Anaerobacillus sp. CMMVII: one gene and its partner. The protein of the gene in region 2 interacts with the protein of the main gene of each other region in a pairwise test. Links are inferred from orthologs where the notes say so. Each region holds a gene or a part of one and is shown on either strand. Other genes may lie near its edges.

Evidence for each region. The genes of interacting proteins can lie anywhere in the genome.
Region 1: the proteins of hflK (region 2) and ftsH interact in binary tests that used the Escherichia coli proteins (3 or more experiments, as listed by UniProt). The link is inferred for Anaerobacillus sp. CMMVII from one-to-one orthologs.

The regions. Positions count from the first base shown.
Region 1 is NZ_JACEHK010000001.1:100,715-103,998, reverse strand. The notes cover bases 403-3,284. They hold ftsH (ATP-dependent zinc metalloprotease FtsH), read right to left. Parts: upstream 2,894-3,284; coding sequence 911-2,893; downstream 403-910. Other genes in these bases: hpt (hypoxanthine phosphoribosyltransferase), read right to left, coding at 2,965-3,284; H1D32_RS00480 (type III pantothenate kinase), read right to left, coding at 403-738. Also shown: more of H1D32_RS00480, read right to left, coding at 1-402. UniProt on the Escherichia coli protein: Acts as a processive, ATP-dependent zinc metallopeptidase for both cytoplasmic and membrane proteins. Plays a role in the quality control of integral membrane proteins.
Region 2 is NZ_JACEHK010000002.1:489,163-497,354, reverse strand. Bases 3,358-6,106 are described here. They hold hflK (FtsH protease activity modulator HflK), read right to left. Parts: upstream 5,348-6,106; coding sequence 4,367-5,347; downstream 3,358-4,366. Other genes in these bases: H1D32_RS06500 (histidine kinase dimerization/phospho-acceptor domain-containing protein), read right to left, coding at 6,071-6,106; H1D32_RS24905 (sensor histidine kinase), read right to left, coding at 5,754-6,074; hflC (protease modulator HflC), read right to left, coding at 3,438-4,367. Also shown: mutM (DNA-formamidopyrimidine glycosylase), read right to left, coding at 1-594; polA (DNA polymerase I), read right to left, coding at 709-3,324; more of H1D32_RS06500, read right to left, coding at 6,107-7,525; H1D32_RS06495 (response regulator transcription factor), read right to left, coding at 7,506-8,192.

The DNA of each region.
Region 1 (3,284 bases), on a different replicon or contig from region 2:
AAGCCCTTTAAGGGTCAAGAACGGTTCAACAACGTCAATAAGTGTTGATTCGTTGGCTATTAATGGTGCTAAACCACCTGTTGCAATTACCTTAGGGTTTCCATTTGCTTGTTCCTTCATGCGAGTAACAATACCTTCAACTTGTCCAACATATCCATATAAAATACCTGCTTGCATCGCGCTAACCGTGTTTTTACCGATGATATTTTTCGGCTTAACAATTTCAATTCTCGGTAACTTTGATGCTCGATTATAAAGGGCTTCGGTCGAAATACCTATCCCTGGTGCAATTGCCCCACCCATATATTGTTTGTCTTCATTGATATAACAGTATGTAGTTGCAGTTCCAAAATCAACAATAATTAGCGGACCACCATATAAATCTATCCCTGCTACAGCATTTACAATGCGATCGGCACCTACTTCTTTAGGATTATCATATTTTATATTTAAACCTGTTTTGATTCCCGGGCCGATAACCATAGGCGTAATTGAAAAATATTTTTTACACATTTGCTCTAAGGCATACATAATTGGCGGAACGACTGAAGAGATAATAATTCCATCGATATCCCTAAACTGTAGCTCTTCATTAGCAAAAAGCTGTTTCACCATCATTCCGTACTCATCTTCAGTTTTCTGTCGATTAGTACCAATACGCCAATGATACTTCAGCACTTCCCCATCATATACACCGAGCACAATGTTTGTATTCCCAACATCTAAAACAAATATCATCATGTCACCTACTTAGGTTTTGTATTTTTATCCTCTTAATTATAGTTAGTTATACATTAAAAATGAATAACAAAAATTAAGGATAGCGGTTACCTTATATATTACATTAATATCCGCAAAAATTCCTACTATCAAGATTAAAAAAAGGTGTCTAGAAAGACACCTTTTTCAATTATTCTTTTTTATTATCTTCAGATTGTGTTTCTTCTGAAGGTAGTAGTGCATCTTCATCAGATTGCTTATCTGATGTATCTTTCTTGGCACTAATGTTTACTTTCACATCACCTTCAGCAACTGTCTCCGCTTTATTATTAGAGTGGTGGTTTTCTGGAAGCTTACCCTCTGTCATTAAAGCTTTGATTTGTTCAGCATCTAAAGTCTCAACTTCTAATAATGTTTGCGCAATTAATTCAAGCTTATCTTTGTTTTCAGTTAAGATCGTACGACAACGTTCATAGCTCTCTTTAATAATACGTTGCATTTCTTGATCAATCTCGTAGGCAATTGCATCACTATAATTTTGCTCATTATTAATATCTCGACCAAGGAAAACATTACCACCTTGAGCTGAACCAAACTGCATCGGTCCTAATTTATCACTCATCCCATATTCAGTTACCATCTTACGAGCAATACTTGTTGCTCTTTGGAAATCGTTATGAGCACCTGTACTTACTTCACCGAAAATTATTTCCTCGGCAACTCGACCACCTAATAAACCAATAATTTTATCTATTAACTCTGGTTTCGTCATGAAGTAACGATCCTCTTTAGGAAGCATCACGGCATAACCACCAGCCTGGCCACGAGGAACAATTGTTACCTTGTGAACGAGGTCAGCACTTTCTAATTTCACACCCACTACTGTATGACCAGCTTCATGATATGCAACAATATTCTTTTCCTTCTCAGAAATCACTCTGCTTTTCTTAGCAGGCCCAGCAATGACACGGTCAATCGCTTCTTCAATATCATTCATATCAACTTTTTTCTTATTGCGACGAGCAGCAACTAAAGCAGCTTCGTTTAATAAGTTTTCCAAATCAGCTCCTGAAAAACCTGGTGTACGAGTAGCAATTGTTTTTAAATTAACATCGCTAGCTAATGGCTTATTTCGTGCGTGGACCTCAAGAACTGCCTCACGTCCTTTAACATCAGGACGACCCACTAAAATCTGACGGTCAAATCGACCTGGACGAAGTAATGCAGGATCTAAAATATCAGCACGGTTCGTTGCGGCAATAATGATAATTCCTTCATTAGCACCAAAGCCATCCATTTCAACTAATAATTGGTTCAATGTTTGCTCACGTTCGTCATGGCCGCCACCTAAACCTGCGCCACGTTGACGTCCAACTGCATCAATTTCATCAATAAAGATGATACAAGGTGCATTTTTCTTAGCATTTTCAAACAGGTCACGTACACGTGATGCACCGACCCCAACAAACATCTCCACAAAGTCTGAACCACTAATCGAGAAGAATGGTGTACCCGCTTCACCAGCAACTGCCCTAGCAAGTAAGGTTTTACCTGTACCTGGAGGACCCACAAGTAGGACCCCTTTTGGTATACGAGCGCCAATTGCCGCAAATTTACGAGGATCCTTTAAGAACTCGACTACTTCAACTAACTCTGCCTTTTCCTCATCTGCTCCGGCTACATCAGTAAACTTGGCTTTCTTTTTATCATCATAAAGCTTTGCTTTACTTTTCCCAAAGTTCATTACACGACTTCCGCCACCTTGGGCTTGACTTAAAAGGAAAAAGAATAAAATAAAGATAATCACAAATGGAATGATTGAAGTAAAGAATGTTACCCAACCACTCGTTTGTTCTGCTTGTAACACCTCTAACTCGATACCGCCTCTTTTAGCTGATTCTAAGAGATCAACAAGAGCTATATCAGATTCAGGAATATTTACAACAAATGACTCACCTTCAGCCATTGTTTTCAGGCTTCCGCGAATGACATAAACACCACGAACAGGCTGTATTGTTGTTGGGCCAACTTCACCACGTTCTAAATGTGCCTGAAATTCACCGTACTTCATATCCTTTGTATCTGTTTGCGGCCCGTTAAAGAAACTAACGATCCCAACAATAACTAAAAAGATTAATAAATAAAAGACTGTATTTCGAAAAATTCGATTCATCTTTTACCTCCTCCCACTGGCAAATAAAGCTTAAATTATAGTATCACAAAAGTATTCTTATTCACAATTAATTAACCTTGATAGATCTCTGGCTTCAATATACCGATATAAGGTAAGTTGCGGTAGCGTTCAATATAGTCTAAACCGTAACCAACAACAAATTCATTTCGGACTTTAAACCCAGCTAGATCTGGCTTTAGATCAACTTTCCGACCTTCAGGCTTATCCAATAACGTAACAATCTTAACAGACTTTGCTTTTCTATAGTGGAACAGTTCAACTAAATATTTTAATGTTAAACCACTATCGATAATGTCCTCAATTATTAGGACATCTCTTCCTTCTACAGAAGTGTTTAAATCCTTAATAATTTTAACTTCCCCAGAAGAAA
Region 2 (8,192 bases):
TTTAGTGGTTAACTCTTTACCAATTCGCTCAGGGTAAATTCCTGAGCGAAAAAGTGCCTCATCAACATAAATATTACCTAAACCAACTAATTTTGACTGATCTAGTAAGGAAACTTTTACCTTTCGGTTAGTCCCTTTCAATAATTCCTTAAGGGTTTTGGGTTGAAACGCCTCATCAAAAGGCTCAATTCCTAGCTGAGCCAAAGGTAGACTAGCGTCCTCTTCCCCCTTTAGAAACAGATGCATGGTACCAAACTTTCTTACATCCCGATATCTCAGCTCAGTTCCATCGGTAAACGAAAAAATCACATGTGTATGTTTATCTATTGGTTCATCGTTTTGATGTAAACCGTACCTCCCTTCCATACGGAGATGAGATACAATCACATAATCATCTAATATGAACTTCAAAAATTTTGCCCGTCTTTCAATATTGTGTATTGTTTGACCAATTAACAAGTGACAAAATTCAGCTACATCATCAGGCTTCTTAATGATTTTCCCCCAATGAACAATTACTTCCTTAATTTCTTTTCCAATAACAAGCTGTTGTAACGTACGCTTTACCGTCTCAACTTCAGGTAGTTCTGGCATAACTACACCCTTTCTTTTTAGTGTAGAGTCTATAGTGTAGAATGTAGAGTTGTTAAGGAGAAGCTTCGAAGCTTTCCAAAAGTTAACTCTAAACTCTCAACTCTACACTTTAAATTACTTCGCGTCATACCATGAGCTGCCGTATGCATACTCAACTTTTATCGGTACCTTGAGTTCCACAGCAGATTCCATTACTTCTGGAACAATTACTTTTAACTTTTCTAATTCGTGTTTTGGTGCTTCAAAGATGAGTTCATCGTGTACTTGTAACAGTAGCTTAGCCTCTAAACCATCTTGAGCAATTCTTTCACTGATATTTACCATTGCTTTTTTGATAATATCAGCTGCGGTTCCTTGAATTGGCGTATTCATAGCTGTTCGTTCCGCAAAACTTCGTAAATTAAAATTACGGCTCGTAATTTCAGGAAGGAATCGACGACGATTTAAAAGCGTTGTTACATAACCATTTTCCCTAGCTTCCTGAACTATATCTTCCATATAATCTCGAACACCTGGGAAACTTTCTAGGTATTTTTCGATAAACGTACCTGCTTCTTTACGGGTTATACCTAAACTTTGCGATAAACCGTAATCGCTAATTCCATAAACAATTCCGAAGTTAACTGCTTTGGCATGACGTCGCATTAAATCTGTAACAGCCTGAGCTTCTACATGGAAAACATCCATAGCTGTTCTGGTATGAATGTCCATACCTTTATTAAAAGCCTCGATTAAGTTCTTATCATTTGCAATATGAGCCAATACTCTTAATTCAATTTGAGAATAATCGGCAGCAAACATAATCCAATCTGGGTTAGATGGCACAAAAGCCTTTCGAATTTTCCGGCCTTCTTCTAATCTGATCGGTATATTTTGTAGGTTTGGCTCCGTCGAGCTTAACCTTCCAGTTTGCGTCAATGCTTGGTTAAACATTGTATGAATTTTATTGGTATCCGAATGAACAACCTTTAATAAGCCCTCAATATAAGTAGAATTTAATTTTCCTAATTGACGATAGTGTAAGATACTTGGAATGATCTCATGCTTGTCTGCTAGTTTTTCCAACACCTCTGCAGATGTTGATGCTCCAGTTTTGGTTTTCTTAATTACTGGGAGGTTAAGTTTCTCAAACAAAACTTCCCCAAGTTGCTTAGGTGAATTGATATTAAATTCAACTCCTGCAAGCTGATGAATTTCTTTTTCAAGGTTTTTTAACTGATTGCCTAAATCCTCTCCCATTAGCTTTAATTGTTCTACATCCACTTTTACCCCAGTCATCTCCATTTTTCCTAGGATAATTGATAAAGGCATTTCTAAGTCATAAAAGAGTTCTTTTAAATGGTTTGCTGTAAGTTCCTCGCGAACTTCTTGTCTTAACGTGTAAACGGTATTTGCTTTTTTTACGAGATGCTCTGCTAAAACCTCTATGGCAGGAATTTTCCGTTTCGCCCCCTTACCATATATAGCTTCATCAGAAGAAACTACTCGCTTCCCTTTCCGATTTGCAATGTCTGCTACCTCATGGGAAGCAGCAGATGGATCTAGGATATAAGAGGCAATTAAAAGATCAAAATTAATCCCTTCTAGTTCTATTCCCTTCCATCCAAGAGCAACAACAGCTCGTTTCGCATCAAAAATGGCTTTTTTAGCCTCTTTATTTTTTGCCCATGCTTTAAAAGCATCACTTGCTAAAGCTAGTTCAGTTGAAATGAAATAACGCCCAGTTTCATTTACAATAGCTAAACCAAGGATATCTGCTTCGTGATAATTGTCATCCAATACTTCCACTACGAGAGCAGAATGATCTGTAAGCATGTCACTAGAGATTTTATCAGCAATCGTAAAATCAAGTTTTTCTGTTACCTCTTCCAATTCCTCTTCCACTGTACCAAAACGATCTAACAAAGATTGAAAATCGAGTTCTTTAAACAATGGCACGATTTTCTTTTCGTCGTATCCTTCAAAGAGAAGTTCTTCTTTTGGAATACTAACCGGAACATCGCAAAAAATGGTTGCAAGTTCCTTACTCATTAAGGCCTTTTCTTTATTCTCAGTTAAATTTTCTTTTAATTTTTTTCCTGAAACTGCATCAATGGATTCAAGGACTTTTTCAACTGAGCCAAATTCTTTAAGTAGCTTAATGGCTGTTTTTTCACCTACTCCTGGTACACCTGGAATGTTATCAGATGGGTCTCCCATGAGGCCTTTCATATCAATAATTTGTGAAGGAGTAAGCCCATACTTTTCATTAACAAATTGTTCGTCATATGTATCAACATTTGAAATTCCTTTACGGGTTAAAGCAACGGTTACTTTAGGCGAGACAAGCTGAAGTAAATCTTTATCGCCTGAATAGATTTTTACTTCCCAATCCTCATGCGAACTTACTTGTTTGGCAAGCGTCCCGATGATATCGTCTGCCTCATAGTTTTCAATTTCATAGCGTTTTATTCGGAAAGCATCTAGAAGTTCACGAATAAGTTGAAATTGCTCTGATAGTTCTGGCGGTGTTTTTTGCCTACCACCCTTATATTCCTGAAATGTTTTATGTCGGAATGTCGTTTTTCCAGCATCAAAAGCAACTAACATATGGGTGGGCTTTTCTTCCTCAATTACTTTTAATAGCATTGTTGTAAAACCATAAACTGCATTTGTATATACCCCTTTATCATTGTTTAAAAGGGGAAGTGCAAAAAACGCTCGATAAGCAATACTATTACCATCAATCATTACCAATTTATTTTTCAAGTAACACACCTCGACTAATTCTTATTTATAGTTATTTTATCATGTTTACCGATGAATATAAAAAGGATGACCCTAAAATGAGTCATCCATCAGTTTTAATCTGTATAGCCCATTAATATACGTGCATAAGGTGAATCAGCAGGAAGAACTATTACAGTTTGGTCATCAATTGTTTTTTCATAACTTAAAAGTGTTCGATAAAGATTGTAAAATTCCACATCTCGACCAAATGATTGGTTATAAATTTGTGCAGCTCCAGCTTCCCCTTGACCGATAATTTCATTTGCATCTGCATTCGCTTTAGCAACAATTTCTTTTACTTCGCGGTCCGTATTTGCCCGGATACGATTTGCCTCAGCATCCCCTTGCGATAGATAATCTTGCGCAATTGAATTACGTTCGGAAATCATCCGACGGTAAACTGCCTGCTCATTTTCTTCTGGTAAATCCGTACGCTTCATTCGAACGTCTGTTACGGAAATTCCATAATTATCTCTTTCAAGTAATTCGTTTACTCGGTTTAAGATCCTATCATTAAAACTTCCTCGAGAAGAGTCTTCTTCATTAATGATTTGATCAAAATCTAATTGGCCTAACTCAGCGCGGATAACAGAATAAATAAAGTTCATCATGATTGTTTCTGCACGGTCAATTGTTTGTGCGCTAGAAATCATTTGTTGTGGGTCATCAATGCGCCATACTGCATAGTTGTCGATAAGAATTCTCTTTTTATCACGTGTATTAATTTCTGTTGGTTCAACATCTAATATCATTTGTTTTTTTGTTAAAGTTGAAACTGATTGAATAAATGGTATCTTAAACTTCAATCCAGGTTCTTGTTCCACACGGACAACTTCACCAAACTGTCTAACAACTTTAAATTCACCTTGTTGCACTATAAACAAGTTTGAGAGTAGAATCATTAGCAAACTTAGTAAAACGACAAAAATTATTCCTAGTTTCGTATACTTCTTCCACTCATCTGTTGGCTTACGTTCACTAAAATCGATAATTTTATCACTCATTAGTTTCCACTCCCTTCACTAGGCTTTGTCGTAGTTGCAGGTGGACTTGCTTCCGCAGATCTTTCAAGAGAACGAATCGGCAAATACTTAACCGTATCACTACTGCTATCCATAATATATATTTCCGTATTCGGTAACACTTTTTCCAGTGTTTCGAGTACTAAGCGTGACCTTGTAACTTCTGGATTTATTAAATACTCAGCATATAAAGCATCGAATCTTGCGACATCCCCACGAGCTCTTTCTAAACGCTCAGTACGCGTCCCCTCAGCTCTTGACATAATCGCATCTTGCTCACCTTTTGCTTCATTCATTTTTTGATTACGATATTTCGTAGCTTCATTAATTTTTGTTAGTCTTTCTTCTCTAGCATCAGTAACTTCTGTGAAAGCACGTCTAACATCTTCATTTGGTAATTCAACATCTTGGAGCTTTACGTCCATAACCGAAATCCCAATGTCATAGGTTTCAATTAATGCAACAAGGTAATCCCAAACTTGAGCCTCAATGGCAGGACGCTGATCCGTTAGGGCATCGTCTATCCTTGAACTTCCAATTACACCACGAAGAGAAGCTGATGTTGCACTGAATAAAATTTGTTCAGGATCATTAGAATTAAATAAGAACTTCTCTGGGTTTGTAATTCTCCATTGAACAACTAAATCAGCAAGTAAGATATTTTCATCACCTGTGATCATTTTTGCTTCGTCACGGTATTCGACTACTTGACCATTGGTCTCATCATAACCTACTGTTGTTGTAAACGTACCTCTTGATAAGATTTCGACCTTTTGAATTGGCCAAGGCATTTTAAACTTTAAACCTGGCTCTGTAATGTGCTCATCTACTTTACCAAAAGTAATTAAAGCAGCCTGTTCAGACTCATCAACTATATACCAGCCAGTCGTTAAAAACAGCGCTAAAATTGCAATTCCGATGAGTGAGAGGAAGCCGACAATCATTTGCTTCACTGTTACCATGTTGTTCACCACTTTCTATTTTTTTTGTTCCACTACCAATTATACTTACGTATAGAGTAAAATAAAAGTTTCATAACTTTTAATATTTACGGTGAAAATTTGAAAAGCCTACTGGCACCTAGGGAAACAACATCATTTTATTAAACTTTCTAAAAATTGGATAATACCCCATCTAAAAATCTTCAAACAAAAGCGTGAGGAGCCAAACATTCGCTTGGCTCCTCACGAATATCAATAACCTTTGCTAAAAACCTTATAAAAAAATGGGAAGCTAAAATGCTTGCTTAGGTTCGGAATACTTTTCTAGGGTCTATAGGTTGAAAACGATATTAAAAAAGCAGAAGGAATTACTAGTTCCCTCTACTTTTTCTGATGCCCATTAAATTATTGTACCTAAAACCGAACCCTACATGTTAACCCGCTTTTTAAATCGAATCGTAAAGTTAGTTCCTCTGCCAACTTCACTTTCAACGCTAATTTCACCGTGATGGGCTTCAACTAAATGTTTTACAATGGCAAGTCCTAATCCAGTCCCACCCGAATTGCGACTCCTAGCTCGATCGACTCGATAAAATCGCTCGAATACTCTTGGTATTTCTTCTTTGTTTATCCCAATCCCCGTATCTTTCACTGTAAACATAACATTTTCAATATTTTCGGAGATTGAAATATCGATATTTCCACCTTTAGGTGTATACATAATCGCATTATTGATTAAATTTATCATAATTTGCTTAATACGTAAGGGATCTCCTTCAATGACTCCAGACCCTTTACAATTTTTACTAATGAATATTTCTTTTCTTCGGCCTTGTTACTTAAGATCAAAGTACAATCGTCTGCCATAATGCTTAAATCAACAGGTTGCCAATTTAACTGAAATTGACTTTGTTCAATTTTGGAGAGATCTAATAGATCTTGAATTAAACTTTGAAGCCTTTCGCTTTCTTCCCAAATAATCTTTAAAAATCGATACAAGATTTCTTCATCTTTTGCAGCACCATCTAACAACGTTTCAGTAAATCCTTTCAGCGAAGTGACTGGTGTCTTTAATTCATGTGAAACATTTGCTACAAAATCTTTCCGCATTTGCTCGAGTCGTTTCAATTCTGTAATATCATGGAAAACAAGAACAATTCCTTTTAATCGCTCTTTACCGCCACTACTAATAATTGGTGCACCATAGACATCAAAGTGACGCATTTCCAATTGGATAGGTAAGACAATATGTTTCCTCTGTCCTTTTTCTGTTAAGAAAATCTCTTGAACAATTTTTATGATTTGCTTATGTGGAATAACATCATGGTAAACCTTATGCAAGCAATCGTCTATTTCCCCTTGAAAGATCGGTCTACAAGTTTTATTAACGATACTAATTTCACCTTTATAATTGATTAAAATTAAACCACTGCCCATATTTTCAATAAGCGTTTCTAACCGTTCTTGTTGAGCCTGATACGTTTTTGTTACCTCATCTAGGTTTTGGGCAAGTACATTCAAAGATCTACTAAGTTGCCCAGTTTCATCATTTTTCCCACGAGAAGCTCTCGCTTTAAAATTTCCCTTTGCCAGCTGATTCGCTACAATAGTAGCGTCTTCAATTGGCTTTGCCATCTCATTCGTTATCCGAGAACTAAGGATAATAATGACAAGAAATGCAATTGAAAAACTAATCAAAAGTAAGGCCCATATTCTTTTATAGACTTCATCTAGCACGTTAATTGGAAGCCCTAGGCGTACATAACCAGATAATACATTATTTTCAATCAGGGGAACTGCATAAAAGAGTAGGTCTGCACCAACGGTATCACTAAAACGAATTGCTCTACCTTCACCTTTTTCTCTTACTTCAATGATCTCAGGTCTTAGTAGGTGATTTTCCATTCTTTCTGGGTCAGTATTTGTTTCTGCAACAACCTCTCCAGAAACCGAGATGACCGTTACTCTAGCAGCAAGTTGTTCACCCATTTCCTTAACAATCACTGAGAGCTCAGGATGGTTGATACCTGTTTCATGGATGCTGATAGCAACAATTTTTGCTTCTTTTGAGACTCTTTCACTAAGTTGCTCAAAGTAAAATTCTTTAAACAACTGGCCCAACAATAATCCTAGGCCAGCAAGCACGAAAAAAATGGCGATTAATAATGATAGGGTTAATCTAATCCGGTATTTGCTCATGGAACACTGGCTCCTCCAATTTGTAACCTAACCCACGTATCGTCTTTATATAAATCGGTTTTTTCGTATTTGGTTCTATTTTTTCCCTTAGATGACTTATATGTACGTCTACAATTCGTGTATCTCCAACAAATTCATAATTCCAAACAGCGTTTAGAAGTTGGTCTCTGGTTAAGACTCGACCTTTATTCGTTGCTAAGTACAACAATAGTTCAAATTCTTTTGGGGTTAATTCAAGTTGATTTCCTTTATAAAGTACTTCATAGTTTTCTGGTAAAATGTCTACTTCCCCAATTTTTAAAGATGTTTCTGTCTTTATCTCTACTGGTTTTTCTTCGATGGTTGGGCCAACACGACGAAGAATTGCTCGAATTCTTGCTACAACCTCTCTTGGACTAAATGGTTTAGTCATATAATCGTCCGCCCCTAGTTCAAGTCCTAACACTTTATCAAATTCATCGTCTTTAGCTGTAAGCATTAAAATTGGAGTGCTAATTTTGTTTTGCCTCAACTGTTTGCAAACTTCTAAACCATCCATTTCAGGTATCATTAAATCTAAAATGATAAGATCGAACGTTAATTCTTTTGCTTTATCATAAGCTGTTTTTCCATCCATTGCTGTTTCAACTTCATAACCAGCTTTTTCTAAATTAAATTGTAACAGCGT